Regions from separate parts of the Shewanella sp. Arc9-LZ genome, predicted to be linked through region 1. Evidence: predicted binding sites of a transcription regulator. Region 1 holds the regulator's gene; each other region holds the start of a gene.
The links. Region 1 encodes FliA, which starts transcription of late flagellar genes. Its sites were predicted from a motif close to CTAAAGNTNNNNNNNNNNNNGCCGATA; they were not measured.

Region 1 (7,358 bases):
ACGCCGTGATCTGACATAAAGGGTTCATCTTAATATGGATGCAAAAGCAGCTTTTGGCCAAATGAAACAAATGAAAGTATCTACTTTTAAAGGGATCGGAACGCCTTTATTAGTACTTGCTGCGTTAGGAATGGTGGTTTTACCTATTCCTGCTTTTTTGCTAGATATTCTGTTTTCATTCAATATTGCGTTGGCTTTAGTTGTACTCTTAGTTGCTATTTATGCTGACAGACCACTCGATTTTGCTGCTTTCCCTACCGTATTATTAATTGCAACGTTACTAAGACTCGCTCTAAACGTCGCCTCTACCCGTATTGTATTGCTTGAAGGTCATAATGGTGGTGCCGCTGCGGGTAAAGTCATTGAGGCTTTTGGTTCTGTGGTTATTGGCGGCAATTATGCCGTTGGTTTAGTGGTGTTTATTATCCTTATTATCATTAACTTTGCAGTGGTAACTAAAGGTGCGGGGCGTATTGCTGAGGTGAGTGCTCGTTTTACCTTAGATGCAATGCCGGGTAAGCAAATGGCCATTGATGCTGATTTAAATGCTGGCACATTAACCCAAGATCAGGCGCGGATCCGCCGTGCTGAAGTAACTCGTGAAGCCGATTTCTACGGTGCGATGGACGGTGCTTCAAAGTTTGTTAAAGGTGATGCCATTGCAGGGATCATGATCCTAGTCATCAATATGATTGGTGGATTTGTGATTGGTATGATCCAGCATGGATTAGACTTTTCTAGCGCGGTTGAAATTTATACCTTACTGACCATCGGTGATGGTTTAGTTGCGCAAATTCCCGGTTTATTGCTGTCTATTGCCGCGGCCTTAATGGTGACGCGTCAAAACGAGTCAGGCGATATGGGCCAAATGATGTTCAGTCAGATGTTTGACAGTCATAAATCATTAGCCATTGCAGCTGGGTTACTCTTTATTATGGGTATTGTGCCTGGTATGCCTCATGTTGCGTTTTTGACATTTGCATTTATTACCGCTGGTGCTGCGTACTTTATTTACAAGCGTAACGTTGACAAAAAGCAAGCTGCACTAACGTTAGCAACTAAAGGGCCTGTTGAGAGCAAGGATAAAGAACCTAAAGATTTAAGCTGGGACGATGTGCGCCATGTTGATACTATTGGTCTTGAAGTCGGATATCGCTTAATTCCGCTGGTTGATAAGTCTCAAGGTGGTGAATTATTAGGCAGGATCAAAGGCGTACGTAAAAAACTGTCACAAGAATTAGGTTTTTTAGTGCCAGCGGTGCATATTCGTGACAATCTAGACTTATCACCCAATGCGTATCGAATTTCGTTAATGGGTGTCGTAGTGGGTGAGGCTGAAGTTAGGCATGATTGTGAATTAGCCATTAATCCTGGCCAAGTTTACGGTAAACTAGACGGTATTGAAACTCGCGACCCAGCTTTTGGTTTAGAGGCAGTTTGGATAGCGCCAGAGCAACGTGAACATGCACAAACTTTAGGTTATACCGTCGTTGATACTGCAACGGTTGTAGCGACTCACATAAGCCAGTTACTGAGTAATAATGCTGCTAAGTTATTAGGTTACGAAGAAGTCCAGCAGTTAATGGATATGCTTGCTAAGAACTCTCCTAAATTAGTGGATGGTTTTGTACCAGATGTCATGCCTCTGGGATCAGTTGTTAAAGTGATGCAGAACTTACTTAACGAAGGGGTATCGGTACGAGATTTACGCACCATAGTGCAGACACTATTAGAGTACGGTACTAAGAGCAATGACACTGAAGTATTAACGGCAGCAGTGCGTATAGCGTTAAAACGTATGATCGTACAAGAAATCTCTGGACCAGAACTCGAAATCCCTGTCATAACATTGGCGCCAGAGTTGGAACAGATGTTGCATAAGTCTATGCAGGCGACTGGCGGTGAAGGACCTAATATTGAACCTGGTCTTGCAGAGCGTATGCAGCAGTCATTATTAGACGCTGCACAGAAGCAAGAAATGGTAGGACAACCAGCCATTTTATTGACATCGGGTATGCTTAGGTCAACGCTGTCAAGATTTGTTAAATACACTATTCCAAATTTACGAGTGATTTCATATCAGGAAATCCCGGACGAGAAACAAATTAGAATTGTTTCTGCAGTAGGCCAATAGTGATAACGTCTGTTTATAGAGGTGCATAAGTGAAAATTAAACGATTTTTTGCCAAAGATATGCGCGCTGCATTGGCTCAAGTAAAAGAAACCTTAGGTTCTGACGCTGTCATTATGTCAAATAAAAAAGTCACTGGCGGAATCGAAATTGTCGCTGCTGTAGATTATGATGAACCTAAAGCCGCCATCGCATCACAAGCGCCGACTACCGGTTTTATGGATGTTAGTGACGATAGGGTGTCATTAGGCGCTAAGCCTGTGATGAAAGCTCAATCAAAGGTGAACCCACCTCCTGAGGCCGACTCTTTACAAGCCTTACTTCAAAAACAACATAATCGCATGACACAACAAATGTCTGTCAGCCAAGATGAACCGGATTTACCAGAATGGGCCCGCCAATTACAAGGGGCAAAGTCTGCTAAACCAGCATCAACTTTTCAATCGCAAGCGGCACCAGAGCAAGCTAAAAAAACCAATAAAAATCAATCTGCTGATATGGATGCTCTGCGCGAAGAAATGGCTTCATTGCGTAACTTATTGACCCATCAAGTTTCATCGTTGATGAAAGATCAAAAAAAGCGTACCGATCCTGTTGGCGCAATGCTAGAAAGTAAATTGATTGCAGCAGAGTTTTCTCCAGCCGTTGCTGCTAAACTAGCGGGGCTAAGTCAACACTACACCCCAGCCGATTTAGTGAGAGCATTACCACAAAGTTTAGCCAATTTACTCGACAATCAAGGCGACGATATAGTTAAACGTGGTGGTGTTGTGGCGTTTGTTGGTCCAACCGGTGTAGGTAAGACAACTTCTTTAGCTAAAATAGCCGCTCGCTTTGCAGCCCATCATGGCCCAGAGCAGGTAGCATTAATTACCACCGACCATTATCGTATTGGTGCCTATGAGCAATTAGCGACTTATGGCAAAATAATGGGCTGTCCGGTTAAGCAAGCACATGATTTAACCGAATTAGAACAAATTCTATATCAATTTAGAAATCGTAAGTTAGTATTAATTGATACCGCAGGTATGGGACAGCGAGATATGCGCTTATATCAGCAACTGGATAATTTAACAGCAAATAGTAGAATCCCAATTCGGAGCTACTTAGTCTTATCTGCGACTGGTCAACGTCGTGTGTTACAAGATGCTGTAGAACATTTTAAACGAATTCCATTAGCGGGTGCGATTTTAACAAAGTTAGATGAATCGATATCAATTGCAGGTGCATTGAGCGTATTGATTCAAAATGAGTTACCATTAAGCTATGTTACTGACGGTCAACGTGTTCCTGAGGACATGAAAGTAGCAGATACGTTAGAGTTGGCTAAAAAGGCTCTCGCGGCGTTAAATGAAACAGAACAACAATCGTCACAAGACACAGTGTGGTCTAATGACACAGCCTATGCATTTGAGTAAAGATATGACTCGGGATCAAGCAAGTGGTTTACGTATGATGAATCAACCAAATAACGATAAAGTTAAAGTAATTGCCGTATCCGGTGGTAAAGGCGGAGTGGGTAAAACCAGTGTGTCAATTAATACTGCGGTAGCACTAGCTGAAAAAGGCAAACGCGTATTAGTGCTTGATGCCGATTTAGGTTTAGCCAACGTCGATGTCATGCTTGGGATACGTGCTGAGAAAAATTTATCTCATGTTTTGTCCGGAGATGCCGAATTAGATGACATCATTGTTCGTGGACCTAAAGGTATTGGTATTGTTCCTGCCACATCGGGTTCTCAAGCGATGGTTGAGTTGTCGCCAGCACAACATGCTGGACTTATCCGTGCATTTAGTGAAATGCGAACTCAATTCGATATTTTAATTGTGGATACTGCTGCTGGTATATCAGACATGGTGCTGAGTTTTTCTCGTGCATCACAGGATGTATTGATAGTCGTTTGCGACGAACCAACATCAATTACTGATGCTTATGCGCTGATTAAAATTTTAAGTCGTGAACATGGTGTGTTCCACTTCAAAATTGTGGCAAATATGGTACGTAGTTTACGAGAAGGTATGGAATTATTTGCTAAACTCAGTAAAGTGACGGATAGATTTTTAGATGTTGCTTTAGAATTAGTGGCAACAATACCATTCGATGAAAATTTACGTAAAGCTGTTCGTAAGCAAAAGTTAGTTGTTGAAGCGTATCCTAAGTCGCCTTCAGCTATTGCTTATCATGGATTAGCCAATAAAATTATGACTTGGCCAGTTCCACAACAGCCAGGTGGTCATTTAGAGTTTTTTGTTGAACGTCTTGTACAACGTAAGCCGATACAAGAAGGAAGAACGAGTGAATAAAGCCGCCGCGTATACTCAGTTCGATAACAAAACGTCTATTGTTGAACAGTATGCACCGTTGGTAAAAAGAATTGCTCATCATATGCTGGCAAGATTACCAGCATCGGTGCAACTTGATGATTTATTACAAGCTGGGATGATGGGGTTACTTGAGGCCTCATCTAAATTTGATAACAGTAAAGGGGCTAAGTTTGAAACCTTTGCAGGCATCAGAATTCGTGGTGCAATGATAGATGAAATTCGACGTGGTGACTGGGTTCCGCGCTCAGTTCATCGTAATAATCGTCTAGTAGCACATGCAATTGATGAATTGGGGCAACTGCTTGGAAGAGATGCCAATGATACAGAAATTGCTGAAAAACTTGATATGTCTCTCGATGAATACCATCATATCTTAAATGATGTTTCTGTTGGTAAAATCATAGGCATAGAAGACCTTGGCGTGTCGCAAGATGTGTTAATCACAGACAACGAAACGCCAGATGAAACCTTTGACTCGCTTGCTGAAATTCAATTCCAATCTGCATTGGTTGAAGCAATTAAGACATTGCCAGAAAGAGATGCATTAGTGTTGTCGTTGTATTACGACGAAGCATTAAATTTAAAAGAAATCGGTGCCATCCTTGAAGTTAGCGAATCGCGAGTAAGCCAGATATTAAGTCAGGCAATGCTCAGATTAAAAGCGAAACTCAAGCATTGGACACAAGAATAATAACTTATCTAGAGCAAACGAGTGTCAGCTCACCGGAGGAAACCTTGGACAAGAATATGAAGATTCTTATTGTTGACGATTTTTCAACAATGAGGCGTATCATTAAGAACTTGTTGCGAGATTTGGGATTTAATAATACCCAAGAAGCAGATGATGGCTCAACAGCCCTACCTATGTTACAAAAAGGCGATTTTGATTTTGTGGTAACAGACTGGAATATGCCTGGAATGCAAGGTATTGATTTACTTAGAGCAATCCGTGCAGATGATTCGTTAAAGCATTTACCTGTGCTAATGGTAACTGCAGAAGCTAAGCGTGAACAGATTATTGCTGCAGCGCAAGCCGGTGTAAATGGTTATGTCGTAAAACCTTTTACCGCAGCTACGTTAAAAGAAAAGTTAGACAAAATCTTTGAACGACTCGCATAAGCAAGGATAAGTCATGCAGGCATCAATATCGGGGTTAATCACTCTCGAACAGGCCCAAGAACTTGTTGAATTGCTTACCTTGGGTCAACAAGATAAAGCCGATGAAATGATCAGAGAGCTTGCAACGCCATTGCAGCGTGAGCTTTTTGAAGAAGTCGGTAAGCTAACTCGACAACTCCATAGTGCACTAAAAGATTTTCAAGTTGATAACCGTTTATCTGAATTAGCCAATACCGAAATACCAGATGCTAAAGAAAGATTGAACTATGTTATCGACATGACAGAACAAGCTGCAAATAAAACCATGGATGCAGTTGAAGAATGTCTACCTTTGGCCGATACCATCATTAGCAATATACAATCAGTGACGCCAATGTGGGATAAATTGATGCGTCGTGACATAGAAATGGGTGAGTTTAAGTCACTTTGTCATGATGTTCAGCAGTTTATGTTACATAGTGAAAATGATTCTAATCGTCTTCGCGAGTTATTAAATGAAATTTTGATGGCGCAAGACTTCCAAGATTTGACGGGGCAAATGATCCGTCGAGTGATTGATTTAGTTCGTGAAGTAGAAAGTAATCTGGTCTCAATGCTAACGGTATTCGGAGATCATACTACCGAATCATTGCCAACTATAAACGAAAATAAAATAGAAGCAGAAGGTCCCATCATGCATGCTGAACTGCGTGAAGATGTGGTGACAGGTCAAGATGAAGTAGACGATCTGCTATCAAGTCTGGGTTTCTAATTAGGAGTCAATTTAATGTCTTTTGATGTTGATGAAGAGATACTCCAGGACTTTTTAATTGAAGCTGGCGAGATTTTAGAGCTTCTACAGGAGCAGCTAGTTGCTCTTGAAAATAATCCTGATGACAGTGATTTACTCAATGCTATTTTCCGTGGATTCCATACTGTTAAAGGTGGGGCTGGTTTTTTAAGTCTAAAACCGATGGTTGACGTGTGTCATGAAGCTGAAAACACGTTCGATTTATTACGCACCGGTAAACGTGGCGTAAATGCAGAATTAATGGATATTATTTTGCAAGCGGTCGACGCGATTAATTCCATGTTTGCTCAAACTCAACAGGGAGAATCACAAGACCCTGCTGATTCTGCATTACTTGCTAAACTCAAATTATTAAGTTCAGGAGCGCCATTACCTTCAGAAATGTCGGCAGATGAGCCAGAACCAATTGAAAATATTGTTGAATTCAGTGATCCTGAATATGTCGAAGATATTAGCATTCCCTCAGCGGAAGTATCTGACACTGGCAGTATTGATGACATTGATGAGTCAGAATTTGAGGCGTTGCTTGATGCCTTACATGGTCCGGGTAAAAGTCCTGTTGCAGCTAAACCTTCTGAAGTAAAAAAAGACAATATTGATTCAAAGCCTGCCGCAAGTAGTAGCGATGAAATCACTGATGATGAGTTTGAAGCATTATTAGATGAGTTACATGGCTCAGGTTCATTTGAAGCTAAAACCAAACCTGCAGCTCCAACTAAGCCTGCTGCAACGCCTATTGTTGAACCCCTTGTTGATTCTGATGAAATAACTGACGATGAATTTGAGCGTCTTTTAGATGAATTACACGGAAAAGGTACTGCGCCAGTTGCTAAATCGCAAACGCCTCCTCCAGCTCAACCTACTAAAGCCGTTGCCCCTCCGCAAGCAGCAAAAGTTAGCCCAGCTCCTGTTGTTAAACCAGTAGCGACATCAGTCCCTGTAGTTGCTCCAAAGGTTGAACCTGTAAAAGACAAAACACCTGCTAAAGCGGCG
Region 2 (7,358 bases), 810 kb from region 1:
TTGGTTTTTACGCTCTGAAATTAATTCACTGCGAAAGTTATCAATATCCTTGGTTAAAGACGATTTTTCATTAACATAAAAAATACTCAGTAGTACGATGAGGATCAACGAAAGCGGGATTAGCGATAACCCCAGTAGTTTATTGCGTAGGGAAGATCTCAGCATAGTGGCCAGCCTTTTGAAGGTCTTTTAGGTAATAGTCTATCAATATAATAGTCTATTTATTATAGATGGTTAATCTAACAAACTATTACAACTCAATAAAGTGAGACCTATCGCAAAATCATCCAATATAATAACCGTTTTACAACATTGTCAATCCACTGCCCATTGCTGCAAATCCTATTACCAACCATACAAGACCGGGCTTAAAGACTTTTAATACACTAAAACCAATGATCACTAATGCCATGTCTAGCGGCATGATCACCGCACTAGTAAACACAGGTTGATATAGCGCCGAAAGCAATAAACCAACAACGGCTGCATTTACCCCCGCTAACGCACCGGCTATGGCAGGATGCTGGCTAATAGAATGCCAACTTTTTAAGCCCACCAGCATCAATAAAAAACCTGGAAGGAAAATAGCTAACGTCGCCACTAACGCGCCCAAAATAGGAGATTCTAACCATAAATCTGCCCCTAAAAAGGTTGCTAAGGTAAACATAGGGCCAGGAATGGCTTGCGCAAGTGCATAGCCAGTTAAAAATCGATCAGGGGTAATGTATTCACCGACACTGGTTTCAAGCAAGGGTAATACCACATGCCCACCGCCAAATACTAAACTGCCCACTTGGAAGAATTGCGCAAAAATCTGTCCAAGACTGTCAGGTTGATTGATCAAATATAAAGATGCTGCGATGCCTATAATAAATAACGCTAACCAAGCATAATTAAGCTCGATAGCAGGTGTGTCTGGCGTAATACGCTCACCCCGAGTCATCAACATGACTCCAACAATAGCGGCCACAACTAGTACGCCAATTTGCATTAATAATGAAGGCATTAATATGACAGCAACGGCGGTGGCAGCCATGAGTATTTTAGCGGTTTTTCGTTGACAGAATTGATTGAACATTGACAAAGTCGCATCCGCTACGACCACTACTGCCAGTAGCTTTAAGCCATGAATAGCCCCCTCTACGGCCGTTATCTCCAACCATTGAGCACTGGTCACAGCAAATAAAAACATCAGTAAAAAAGACGGCAAGGTAAAACCTAAAAAGGCGGCTAATCCGCCCAATAAACCACCTCGATGATACCCAATTGCAAACCCTATCTGGCTTGAGCCTGGCCCAGGCATAAACTGACTCAGGGCGATAAAACTTGAATATTGTTTACCGTCTAGCCATTGTAAGTCGTCAACAAATGCTTTTCTAAAATAGCCTATGTGAGCCGCTGGGCCACCGAAACTGATTAACCCTAACGCTAAAAAGCGACTGAAAATTTGCCACATCGTCCTAGTACCTTTTTTATGTTAATAAACAATGTTATGACATTGAGATGACATTTTTATGATGACATTTTTATGATGACAACATATACCACAACCTAACAGCTACCTTTGTTCGATATAACCTATAATTTAGCGACACCAAACGAGTACTTAATTTCGATTATAAAACACCTTAATTGATAGCAAAGACTATTACAGCTGTTCTAGCATAACCAGTACTTCAAAATGATCGGTATGAGGAAACATATCAAACATTTGAACTTTGGTGATTTGATAACCCGTAATGCACTCTAAATCGCTCATTAAGGTGTGTGGATTACAACTAGAGTACACGATTGCTTTAGGCGCAAACTCACTCAATAAATCGCATAATGATTTGCCTAATCCACGCCTAGGTGGATTGACAATAATAAGATCCGGTTTATCTTGAGCAGATTGTCCTTTAGCAAAATGAGTTGAATCGAGTGCACTAAAATCCACTTGTGTAAGCCCTAGTTTGGTTGCTGACAAGATGGCACATTCTATTGCTTCAGATTCGATCTCAATTCCAGTTAAACGGGTATTGCTGTTAGCGCAATGAAGCCCAAATCCACCGACACCACAAAATAAGTCCCAAATATAGTTCGGTTTGAATTCAGTAACCCACTCCCTCGCTATTTGATACAACTGGGCGGCAACCTCCGGATTAGTTTGAAAAAAGCTTTTTGGCCGTATGAACAACGGTACATTATTAAGTTGTTCTTCTAATCGTGTTGTTTCCGTTAAAAATATTTCCCTTTCGCCTTCTAGAATAGCCATGTGGATTGGCTGAATATTGGCCGAGACTAAGGTGATTTCGGGAAACTCTTGTAATAATTGGGGTAATTCTCGTTCAATTCTCACGATGGCTTGGTCACTACGTAATACAAAACGCAGCATAAACTGGCCACTACTTTGGCTGCGAGTCAGTAAAATAAATTTTAGCTCGCCTTTGCTTTTATCGACCCGATAAGGCGGTATACCAGCTTGCTGCACAAATCGCTCTAAACGGTGTAGCAATAATTGCATATCTTTAGGGTATAACGAGCAGTCACATAAACTGACCGGATCCCCTTTAGGATTAACCAAACCTAAAATAGGTTTGTGAGCTGCACCTAAAACGACCATTTTGGCTTTATTACGAAAACCTGATTCTGCGCTTAATATTGGCGCTAACCATTGTTTAACTGAGATACCGCGAAACAAATCGGTTAATTGTTGTTGCTTTACACTCACTTGCTCAACCATAGGTAGTTGAATATTGCGGCATGACAGACAATCGCCACGCTCAAAATAATCACATTTCACAGCTGCTCGCCTCTCCGGAATTTAACATGGTAAATGCTTGATCACACAGTTGCTTTAATTGTTGTAAGTTTTCAATAGTGCCACCTACTTTACAACGCATCTGTTCAGGAATACTCAACGCTTGCTGATGTAATTGCTGGCCTTGCTCAGTAACATGTAACACTCGCACGCGTTCATCTAACTCACTGCGACCACGGCTCACTAAGCCCTTGCCTTCTAAACGCTTTAGCAAGGGCGTTAACGTTCCAGAATCTAGATGTAATTTTTCACCTAAGGTTTTAACACTAATCCCCGGCTCTTTCCAAAGTACCATCATCACTAAATACTGAGGATAAGTCAGCGATAACTCATCTAATAATGGTCGATATGCGCGGATCATCGCATTAGTCGCACTATACAATGAAAAACACACTTGATTTTCAAGTGCTAGCGGGTTTTGCGCTGAAGGTAATTGAGACTCAGTAAGCGCTTTACTAGACATAGGCTTCACTCCACTAACCAATAATATGAGTTAATTATAACATTGGTTGTGCGCAACCTATAATCAAAAAAAGCTCAACGAATGCTTTTTAGCAAAAATGTGTCAAGCACTTCGATTTTCAGCCGATATACTATTACCATCCGACTTTATATTAAGGTTAACCATGTCAATTAGTGTTAATTCACCGTCTTCAATGCCAACAACGATTGATTCTGGCAGCAGCTTAAAAGTGGCCGTAATGGCTAAAGAACAGCAAAAGATTGAAGGTCAAATGGCATTGCAGCTCATTGAAGCAGCACAACCACCTGCGCCGCAGCCCGTTGGCAACAGTGGTCACAATGTTAATACCACGGCGTAAATGCTTATAGCCCTAGAGAATCTGTTCCTAGGGTTAATCATGCCATCACAACGGTAAAGATCTAGGCATCATTCGAGATAAACATACCTTGAACATCGTATTAGTATCGAAGCCATTTCAACGCATCATCTTCATCGTCGAAATATTTTATCTCGCCTGCAATAAACCAACTACCGACTTTGGCCGCCCATTCTTGCCAATCTCTATTGCCCCAAATGGCCACTCTTTCAAACTCAGATTTGTGCTTTAACCCCAGCTTTAAATCATCCCACGCGGCGCGTAAATCCCAGCCGTCGAGCTCGGTAGCATCGAGAAATAAACTCACTTTAGGTTGATCAACTTGGCTTAATGCCCCCTCTAGCATAGGGGTAATGACGAGATAGTCTTCGTGGGTTAATGTGCCAATGGCTTTTAATGTCACAAAAAACACATTTTCAATTCGGTTTATGCCTATCGATAAACCATGTTTCTTCATATCCATATCGTGACTCCTTTAACTATCAGCTTACTATCCGTTTACCATCCGCTTACACATTTACATGCACACGGCTATCCATAAAGCTTATGCATGCTTATATTTTAACCAATCATACAATGAAGTGTGTGCAGGATTGCACAAAAAACTAATGGGAAATTAAAATTGAGGTTTATCTGCATCATATTCAGAGCATCATTTTGGTAAAAAATACCGCGTTATAAATAATCGCAAAATACTTTTTTTATCCGAAATCGGCGAAATGATGCACTGTTATGAATGGGTTATCCGACGGCCATCGTCTTTAGATAATTGCGAAAATATCACTGCGGCTAACATTGTCATAAGACCAACGGTAACGAACGTCAGTTGGAAAGCGCCAAGTACCGTTCCCGCTGTACCGCTGCCGACATCGGTACTGAAGCCACCGAGCAAAGCACCTGCACACGCAACCCCTAAACTTAATGATAATTGACCTACTACCGACAATAGACTGTTACCGCTACTGGCATTAACATCATCAAGATCTATTAAGGTCACGGCATTCATGGCCGTAAATTGTAACGAGTTAATCGCGCCAAGAATCGCCAACAGAGCTAATAGCAACCAGTAAGGAGTTTGTTCGCTAACCAAGCCCATGGTCGCCAGCATAACGCCAAGCGCCAAAGTATTCGCGGTAAGCACTACTCGATAACCTAAGCGTTCGATAATCGGTCGAGCCACTGATTTGGCCATTATTGCTGCAGCGGCCAGCGGCAGCATACTCATTCCAGCCTGAGATGGTGAATAACCCAGTGCAACTTGCAGCAACAACGGCACCAAGAATGGCAATGCACCACTGCCCAAACGCGCAAACAGATTACCAAAAAGACCAATAGCAAATGTTTTGGTGTTGAATAGCGATGGCGAAAACAGTGGATTACTAATACGACCAGCCCGCAGCCAATATGCTATCAAACACGCCATACCACCAAATAACAGCAACATCACCCGTAAGTGTGGCAAGTGCAGTTCGCCGAGTCCTTCCATAGCGATGGTGATCAATAACATCGCAGCCCCAAACAACAAAAATCCGAAGCTATCGAAACGTGATTTTTCCTTACCACGCAGATCTGGAATGAACTTCCACACCGCATAACAACCGACTACACCGACAGGCAGATTGATTAAAAAGATCCAATGCCATGTCAAGTATTGCACCATCCAACCGCCCATCGTTGGACCAAGCAGTGGCCCCAGTAAACCGGGGATGGTGATAAAGCCCATAATCCGTACCAATTCCGAACGTGGATATGCCCGCAGCACTACAAGTCGGCCGACTGGCAACATTAAAGCACCACCTAACCCTTGTACCACCCGAGCACCAATCAGCATGTCTAATGAATTGGACAATGCACAAAGCAATGATCCAAAGCTGAACAATAAGATCGCACCAAAGAAGATTTTTTTGGTGCCAAAGCGATCAGCGATCCAGCCAGAAGCAGGGATCAGCAATGCTACGGTGAGCATGTAAGCGATAATCACGCCTTGCATACGCAGCGGGTCTTCATTTAAATCACTGGCCATAGCGGGTAATGCAGTATTAAGGATCGTTCCATCGAGTGACTGCATGAAAAAAGCAATGGCAACAACCCAGGGCAGCCCGCGGGCAGTATCTGCATCAAGAACTTGGTTATCGGACATGGAACCTCCTTTTACCACAGCAGTGTAGCGACCCCAAGTAGCGCAAACAACACAGCACAACCGCGATGAATCAGTTTCATGGGCAATTTGTTAGCACTAAAATGCCCAGCCAACACAACTGGGACATTAGCAATTAACATTCCCAATGTCGTGCCGATGACAACCCATGTCAGTGCTTGGTATTTTGCCGCTAAGACTACTGTCGCAATTTGAGTTTTATCCCCTATTTCAGCAATAAAAAACAAAATAAACGTCGCAGTAAAAGCACCGAGTTTATAGAAGCGATTATCATCATCATCCATTTTATCGGGTATCAGCACCCATAGTGCAATAGCAAAAAATGACCCGGCCACCAGATAGGTCGCCCATTGTGGATCAATCCACGCTATGGCCCATTGACCTAACCATGCAGCAAGAAAATGATTTAATAATGTGGCAAGCAAAATGCCTGAGATTATAGCGGTTTTATTGCTAAATCTCACCGCGAGCAGTAAGGCTAATAATTGAGTTTTGTCGCCTATTTCAGCGATGGCAACAGTAAGAGTTGAGGCGAATAAAGCTTCCAATGTGATATTCCTAGGGGTAAATGACAACTAAGCACGAGCCACCGCATACCCCTTGATGCAGTTACTGTGCTTAGGTCTCGCTTGGTAAAATCACTGATTAACAGTGTGTTACTGTCTGCACCATGGCGTGAGGCCAATTATGTTGATACAGACATCTTGTGTGCCATAACAGCAAGACAAGATTAGCTACTCCCCTAAAACAAGTCGCATTATAACGATTAAATAATTTTATTCAACGCACTCATTTTACATTGTAAATTCGACATATAAATAACCTTACCCTACTCGTAACGCCGTAATGCTACGCTATTGCAATAATCACGTGTAAAAAAGTTTGGTCTATTGTTGTGTAATTGTTTATAAACATAGCTGTTAGCCTTTAACAGTCAAAGATCCTTGCCTGCTCTGTCACCCTTCTGCTAATGTCCGACACAAATAAAATAATAATTAAACAGGACGTTTTCTGTGAATTTTAAAACTTTAGGTTCTATTTCGATTGTCGCGGGAACGGCAATTGGCGGAGGCATGCTAGCGCTACCATTAGCAACAGCAGCTTTGGGGATGATCCCCGCATTAATCTTATTAGTGGTTATTTGGGGTTTATCGGCTTACACCTCGTTACTGATGTTAGAAATTAATCTTCATAGTGGTGTCGGCGATAACGTCCATGCCATTACCGGTAAAACACTGGGCAAAGTCGGCCAGCTCATTCAAGGTGGCTCATTCCTTAGCTTATTATTCGCCTTAACCATGGTGTATCTAATGGGAGGGTCATCGCTATTAGAAACCCGTTTACAACCCATCGGCATTAACATGAGCAACCAAGTCGCCGTCATACTGTTTACGGTTATTTTTGGTGGCTTGATTGCCATTGGTGTTAAATGGATTGATAAAGTATCACGTATTTTATTTACTTCTATGGTGGTGCTGCTGGTCATTGTGGTGGCATTTCTATTACCAGACGTTAATTTAATCAGTGCATTAAACAATTATTCAACCGATGTGGCTTCGGG
Region 3 (7,358 bases), 2.4 Mb from region 1:
TAATATTATGATTGATTTTAGCCATGCTAATAGTAGTAAAGATTACAAGAAGCAGATGATGGTTGCCGATGATGTTGCAGGGCAAATATCTCAAGGTAATCATGCTATTTTTGGTGTGATGGTTGAAAGTCATTTAGTTGAAGGACGCCAAGACCTTATTGAAGGTAGTGCATTGTGTTATGGACAGAGCGTAACAGATGCTTGTATCGGCTGGGATGATACAGAGTCACTTTTAGCAACACTCAATAAGAGTGTACTTGACCGTCGTAAAGCTTGATATTTGATTAGTTACACCTAAAAAAATAAGGCGCACAATGCGCCTTATTTTTTTATATGTTGTACTAAGTATTCATTGGCCTTAGCTAAACTGCCAAACGCTGAAATAAGATTATCACGCCCTTTATCTTGCAGTTCAGGGTTACCTGATTCAATCATCATCCATACCCATGTTTGTATTAATTGTAATGGTGGGTATTGAATTTTCGAGCTATCCAACATAAAGCATCCTTTAAACTAGTAAATCGTTGTTTGTTTATTATCAAACAGGCGTTTATCTGTGCTTGAAGAGTAACAAATTCTGCTGACAGAAATAACTCTATTTAGCTTAAAAAAGCATAAAATGACTAAAAAAATTTAAAAAGTAGTATTTTAGTCTGTGTGATTTTATTCATTGATAGTTCTAAAGTACTATTTACCTGACGCTCAAATAGCCCTTTTATGTTAAACATGAGTGTGGACTTAATCCATAGTAATGTGACCGATGTCTGATTAGAAAATGACATATAATAAGACAATCAATATTAGGTCGTGGCGAACTGCCTATAGCAGTGGTAATTAATTGGAGCATAAATGAGACCTTCTGCGTATTTCGAAGGCCCGGTAGGGAAGTTAAATTGGCATGTTTTAAGATTATTATGGCCATATTTATTAGAATTTAAAGCACGAGTGTTGTTAGCAATGATTTGCTTAATCGTTGCTAAAATTGCGAGTGTTGCACTGCCATTTATTCTGAAAGAATTAGTCGATACGCTTGATAAGCAATCTTCAGCCCAGCTCATCGCAGTTCCTGTTGGATTGGTGCTAGCTTACGGCATGGTACGTTTGCTGAATGTTATAATTGGCGAGATACGAGATACGTTATTTGGCCGTGTTACCGAACGCGCTATTCGCCGCCTTGGAAGAGCCGTTTTTGAACATTTACATCGGCTCGATCTTGATTTTCATTTAGATCGCCGTACTGGCGGCCTGTCTCGTGATATTGAACGCGGCACAAGTGGCGTCAGTTTTTTAATGCGCTTTATGGTATTTAATATTGTGCCAACCCTGCTTGAGATTGCCTTAGTGATCGGTATTTTCTTTTATAACTATGGCGCCAGTTTTGCGCTGATCACTTTATTTTCTGTGGTGGCCTATATTGGTTATTCAATTGTGGCGACAGAGTGGCGCACGGGTTATGTGCGCGATGCTGCGAGAGCTGACTCGCTGGCTAATACGCGTTCAATCGATAGCTTGTTAAATTATGAAACTGTAAAATATTTTAACAATGAAGAATTTGAGTCACAACGGTATGATTCCGCACTTGAACAATGGGAAGTTGCAAAGCGAAAAAACCGTTTATCATTGTTTGCGCTTAACGGTGGACAAGCATTAATTATTGCTGTTGCGATGACGGCTATGATGGCGCTGGCGGCTTATGAAGTGAGCCAAGGCTCGATGACAATTGGTGACTTTGTTCTCATTAATGCTTTTATGATGCAGCTGTTCATTCCATTAAATTTTTTAGGCTTTGTTTACCGTGAGATCCGTGGGGCATTAGCCAATATTGAACGTATGTTTGATATTTTAGACAAACAACCACAAGTGTTAGACCGCGTCGATGCTATTGAAGCCAGTCCAATTGTCGGGGCAATAAAGTTTACTGATGTGAGCTTTCATTACGACCAACGCGCTATTTTAAACAGCGTTAGTTTTGATGTGCCAGCAGGGAAAAAAATTGCCGTAGTGGGCGACAGTGGCGCAGGTAAGTCAACTATCATTAAACTGTTATTCCGCTTTTATGATGTTGACCGTGGGTCTATCACTATTGATGGTATTGATGTGCGTCAACTTAGCCAACAGGCCTTACGAAGAGCCATCGCAGTGGTACCGCAAGATACTGTGTTATTTAATGATTCTATTTATGAAAATATTAGGTATGGTCGCTCAGATGCGACTCACGATGAGATTCTCGCGGCGATTAAATTGGCTCATTTGAGTGACTTTATTGAATCATTGCCGGATAAAGGTAACACCAAGGTCGGTGAGCGAGGATTAAAGCTCTCCGGCGGCGAAAAGCAACGTGTTGCTATTGCACGCGCGGTGTTGAAAGGAGCGCCTATTTTAGTGTTCGATGAAGCCACATCTTCATTAGACTCACGCTCAGAGCAAGCCATTTTGAGCGCCTTGCGAGATGCAGCCAAAGGCCATACAAGTTTAGTGGTCGCCCATCGTTTATCGACCATTATTGATGCTGACCAAATCGTTGTATTGAGTAAAGGTAAGATTGTTGAACATGGAACTCATACCAGTTTGTTAGCTCAACAAGGGCTTTATGCTCGGCTTTGGCATATTCAACATGAACAAAAAGATCTGCCAAATGATTAAGGGTTGGTCAATGGATATCGCGCTATGATGTTGTCGGGTAAAATACTGTCGTTGCCACAAATAAAAATCTCTCTATAGCGTAAACACTCAGTATCTGACTACTTTAACAGCGCTGAGCGGTGTTTAAATCGTCTGGATATATTTAACGCGAATGAATCTTTTGACGACAGTGATCAACGCAGTTAATCTATAGCCTAACTTGTGGGTTATTTATTCCAGATAACTTTATTTTTCAATCAATTGGATTTTATCAAAGGTGCGAATTCGTGTATGGAGGTGACTTGTGCATAATATTGCGTTAATTGCGGCGCTAGAAGGCACCCGACATCAAGTGACAACCGATTGGTTTGCTATTATGGCAATGCTTAAAACGCGTAACATGTCTGATGATGCTATTAAAATAGTTTATAACGACTTATGTGCCGGTTTGAGAGTAACGACTCGAGGACTCACTTTAGCTAAAGCAATGAACAAAGACCTTGATAAAAACATTATTAAACAAAGTGATGATCCGCAGGACATGCTTTCTTAGTTTACATCGCGTTAATCAACTTATGTTGGTTCATTGATTTGCACATTATGCAGATAAAGTGATATCAACGGATGTATTTTGACATGTTCAAATGACTTTAGTCGTTAGTATTTGGCTGGTTTACGGTATCAAATACTTGGAAGAAGATAGGAATTATAGTGAGTTGATTCAATGGTGACGAGTGCTGCTACTAATGATCAAAAGCTTACTTTTTCTGCCAACCAATACAGACCATTTTTATGAGTGCAGCTGGAGAAGGATCTAAAGTTAAGCGTTTGATTTTTCCTTGTTCAAAACACACAAATTCACCTTCGATTTCTGTCATCCGATTACAGTTTCTGCAGCTTAAACTTAAGCTTTTGACATTTAGATCTGCTGCATTCGTTTTTATGTTCAACACGAAATCCCCTGAATTGATGCCTCTTTAAAATCACATTAAGACTACTTACTGTGATCGATATCAAAATATATTGTACACCTATTCTTAACTTCGGCAAAGTAATCCGCTCAGCGCACCCCAGTTATTCACTGGGGTTGAGGTTTAATTTATTGCATATGTCGGTAATGTTTATCGAGAGTGACCGCTACACCCGTTGATTGCACTATTCGGGCATGATGACGGGTTAAGTATCTTGGGTCGGTTACACCACATGAATGTGCGATCATGGTTAAATCGTAATGTAAGAAATGATTGTAGTTTGCGACGCGTGCAGATTTATCTTTTGGATCCAAGCCTTTTTGCAATCGTATATTGTGAGTGGTTATACCGGTTGGGCAGGTGTCTCGGTTGCACTGTAACGATTGAATGCAGCCCAAGGCAAACATATTTCCGCGAGCTGAAGCAATAAAGTCGGCGCCGGTGGCTAATGCCCATGCCACGTATGACGGCATGATCATTTTACCGGTCGCAATCACTTTAATACGTTGTTTAAAGCCGCGTTCATTAAGTAAATCAACCAGTAACGGTAAACTTTGGCGCAATGGTAAGCCGACATTATCCATTAAGGCTTGTGGTGCCGCGCCCGTACCACCATCGGAACTGTCTAAGGTAAAAAAGTCTGGCGCATATTCAATACCACGACGTTCAATTTCATCTAGAAATTCAGTAACCCATGACATGTCACCTAATACCGCTTTAATACCGGTTGGTTTACCGCTGATATCTCTTACTTGATTGATCATATCGACAATGTCAGCAACATTATGTAATTCAATGTGGCCATTGGGGCTTATGGAGTCTTGTCCTGCTGGGATACCGCGAATAGCTGCGATTTCTTCGGTGACTTTTATCGCCGGTAAAATACCACCTTTGCCAGGCTTAGCACCTTGGCTTAATTTAATTTCAAACATTTTTACTTCAGGATGAGCGGCAATATCGGTCAGTTTTTGTGGGTCTAAATGACCATGCTCGTTACGCACACCATATTTAGCGGTACCTATCTGAAACACTAAATCACAATGTCCTTTTAGATGATAAGGACTTAACCCACCTTCGCCAGTATTGAGCCAACAGCCTGCTTTTGCTGCACCATGGGATAGTGCTGTAATGGCTGGGCGAGACAAGGCACCAAAGCTCATGGCCGAGATATGGCAAATTTTATCGGTTGTGTAAGGGTGTTTACATTCAGGACCAATGATTACCGCGATGGTTTGGTGAGTGTCATGATCACTGACAGGGAATGCTGAGTTCATGAACATTACCGCACCCGGTTTATCCAGAACTTGTGTCGACCCAAACGCAATTGTCCTGTCAACATTTTTAGCTGCGCGATATACCCAACTGCGTTCGGCTCGATTAAACGGCAGTTCTTCGCGATCTTGAGAAAAAAAGTATTGTCTAAAAAACTCACCTTGTTTTTCAAATATATATCGAAATCGACCGATAACAGGGTAGTTGTGTCGAATGGCTTGTTTGGTTTGCAATTTATCAGCGATAAACATGTAAATTACAGCGATCAGTAATAACCAAAATAACACTAAGAAAAGACCAGAAAAAATATCTATTCCCCACATGAACCAATGTTGTTGCGGCATGTTGTTATTCCTATTTGGCTATCAATCTGATTACCATATTAGCAGATGTTCATTTGGGCAAGTTAAATTGATGATGTTAATCAACAGGCTATTCTTTAGTAAAATTGATATTAATAAATTTCTCTTAATTGTTTTAATTTATGACTTTAGAAATGAGTTTTTGGGTCGATAATTAAGCTATCGGTCATTGTATGCGAGCTAATATCATGGAAATTAAACAATCAAATAGCAGTAATGCCAGTCCACTGCGTGACAATAAAACAGTTAATACATCGCAAACTTCATCAAGCCACCAAGCTGAGAAAAATTCCCCGGTTGAGCCTAAGTTAACCAGCAATCAGCTAAGTCGACAAATGATGAATAATTCGATTTTAGCGGCGCAAGAAGAAGTCAGTATTGCTGCGGGTGATAAGTCTATGGCATTACTTTACCGTGCCGCGATTGAAGCCATTAATGAAGAGCTTGCGCCAACACTGGGGGAGAACTCAGTCCAAAAAAGTATTGAAAGTGGAGTGGATTACTCTCCTGAAGCGACAGCCGATCGTATTGTCAGCTTTGCGACAAATTTCTTCTCGGTACATCAACAACAAAATAAATCCATGGGGTTTGATGAGCAAGTTAGCAGTTTTATGGTGAAAATTGGTGATGCTATTGATCAAGGTTTTAAAGAGGCTAGCGATATCTTATCTGGGCTCAAAGTATTAGAAGGCGATATTGCAGCAGGAGTCGATCAAACCTATGAGCTCATACAGCAAAAACTTGCTCAGTTTCAACAAGACCGCCTAGATGCCCATTCAGCTAAGCAAGATTCATCAACTACGTAAACTTAGCTCTGTTCTTTTAAGTGAGTTAATCGCGTGTGATTATTCACTATAGATATAAATCGGGGAGGCTTTTAATTAAGCAAATATCTGTATAGATTGGTATTATAGTAAATACATACGCCAGTCTAAAAGGAACAAAGTCATGTGGATTACCGGTACCGTGCTAAAACGCATTGATTGGAATGATAAATTATTCTCGTTGCGTATCAAAGCCGATGTCGAACCTTTTATCGCAGGTCAGTTTATTAAGCTCAGCCAAATGCGTGATGATAAACGTGTCGCGCGTGCGTATTCGCTTGTAAATCCCCCTGGGACTGATTATGTCGAGGTGCTGGCTGTTGCGGTAGAGGATGGTCAGTTATCTCCAGATCTAAAAGCATTAAGCCCAGGTGATACCATTCAAATCACGCCCAAAGCGACCGGTTTTATGACCTTAGATGAGGTGCCTAAAGGGGCATTGCAAGGTAAACACTTATGGCTGTTATCAACAGGCACTGCAGTGGGGCCTTTTATCTCTATGCTTGCAACCGATGAGCCTTGGCAACGCTTTGAAAAAGTCGTGCTAGTTTATGGTGTAAGACTTGGTGAAGATTTAGCTTATTTAGAAACGATTAAACAGTTTATTAGTCAATATCCTCAGCAGTTTGTGTTTATTCCCATTGTGACCCGTGAAGATTATCCCGAAGGCTTATCATGTCGTATTCCTGATGGCATTAGCAGCGGATTAATTGAACAGAAAGCAGGCTTAGGGATTAATGCGGAACATTCTCAAGTGATGATTTGTGGTAACCCAGGAATGATAAATGATGCGCAAACCGCTTTAGTTGAAAAAGGCTTAGTAAAAAATCTTCGACGAGCGCCTGGACAAATTACGGTCGAAAAATACTGGTAATGTTTTGGTCAATCATAATTCCATGATAGTGGCTTAAGCTTGCCATATTGGCTGGTAATCCCCCCTAAAAATAGTAGATTTCAAAAGTAGAATTTTCTCGTAATATATACGCAGGGAGATTCTGCATGAAAACATCAAAATTTAGCGACAGCCAAATCCTAGCAATCCTTAAACAAGCTGAAGCTGGCACCCCAGTTCCGGGGCTTTGCCGTGAGCATGGCATGAGCTCTGCGACCTTCTACAAATGGCGCGCCAAATTCGGTGGCATGGACGCTTCTATGATGGCGCGATTGAAGGAGTTAGAGGCTGAGAATTCACGACTCAAAAAAATGTATGCCGAAGAGCGACTCAAAGCTGAAATACTCAAAGAGGCCATCGAAAAAAAGTGGTAAAGCCGTCGCGGCGGCGGGAGCTGGCGCAAAAGGCGGTGCAA

Region 2: the regulator FliA is predicted to act here: its motif matches at 3,365-3,391, upstream of GUY17_RS03160 (cytoplasmic protein).
Region 3: the regulator FliA is predicted to act here: its motif matches at 5,354-5,380, upstream of GUY17_RS17160 (DUF5610 domain-containing protein).

What each region holds. Positions count from the first base shown of each region.
Region 1 is NZ_CP048031.1:1,521,703-1,529,060, forward strand. Features, by position in the region: gene flhA (flagellar biosynthesis protein FlhA) at 35-2,134, shown strand; gene flhF (flagellar biosynthesis protein FlhF) at 2,164-3,549, shown strand; gene GUY17_RS06585 (MinD/ParA family protein) at 3,554-4,435, shown strand; gene GUY17_RS06590 (RNA polymerase sigma factor FliA) at 4,428-5,147, shown strand; gene cheY (chemotaxis response regulator CheY) at 5,192-5,575, shown strand; gene GUY17_RS06600 (protein phosphatase CheZ) at 5,589-6,326, shown strand; gene GUY17_RS06605 (chemotaxis protein CheA) at 6,342-7,358, shown strand, end outside.
Region 2 is NZ_CP048031.1:712,072-719,429, reverse strand. Features, by position in the region: gene GUY17_RS03180 (methyl-accepting chemotaxis protein) at 1-165, opposite strand, end outside; gene chrA (chromate efflux transporter) at 305-1,456, opposite strand; gene rlmC (23S rRNA (uracil(747)-C(5))-methyltransferase RlmC) at 1,649-2,782, opposite strand; gene GUY17_RS03165 (MarR family winged helix-turn-helix transcriptional regulator) at 2,772-3,263, opposite strand; gene GUY17_RS03160 (cytoplasmic protein) at 3,427-3,621, shown strand; gene GUY17_RS03155 (STAS/SEC14 domain-containing protein) at 3,722-4,102, opposite strand; gene mdtD (multidrug transporter subunit MdtD) at 4,370-5,779, opposite strand; gene GUY17_RS03145 (TMEM165/GDT1 family protein) at 5,791-6,345, opposite strand; yybP-ykoY riboswitch at 6,442-6,552, opposite strand; gene GUY17_RS03140 (aromatic amino acid transport family protein) at 6,811-7,358, shown strand, end outside.
Region 3 is NZ_CP048031.1:4,004,446-4,011,803, reverse strand. Features, by position in the region: gene aroG (3-deoxy-7-phosphoheptulonate synthase AroG) at 1-277, shown strand, start outside; gene GUY17_RS21115 (hypothetical protein) at 322-498, opposite strand; gene GUY17_RS17180 (ABC transporter ATP-binding protein/permease) at 850-2,643, shown strand; gene GUY17_RS17175 (hypothetical protein) at 2,927-3,175, shown strand; gene GUY17_RS17170 (hypothetical protein) at 3,381-3,572, opposite strand; gene GUY17_RS17165 (FMN-binding glutamate synthase family protein) at 3,722-5,209, opposite strand; gene GUY17_RS17160 (DUF5610 domain-containing protein) at 5,416-6,033, shown strand; gene GUY17_RS17155 (ferredoxin--NADP reductase) at 6,176-6,925, shown strand; one part of gene GUY17_RS17150 (IS3-like element ISShfr8 family transposase) at 7,051-7,312, shown strand; one part of gene GUY17_RS17150 (IS3-like element ISShfr8 family transposase) at 7,312-7,358, shown strand, end outside.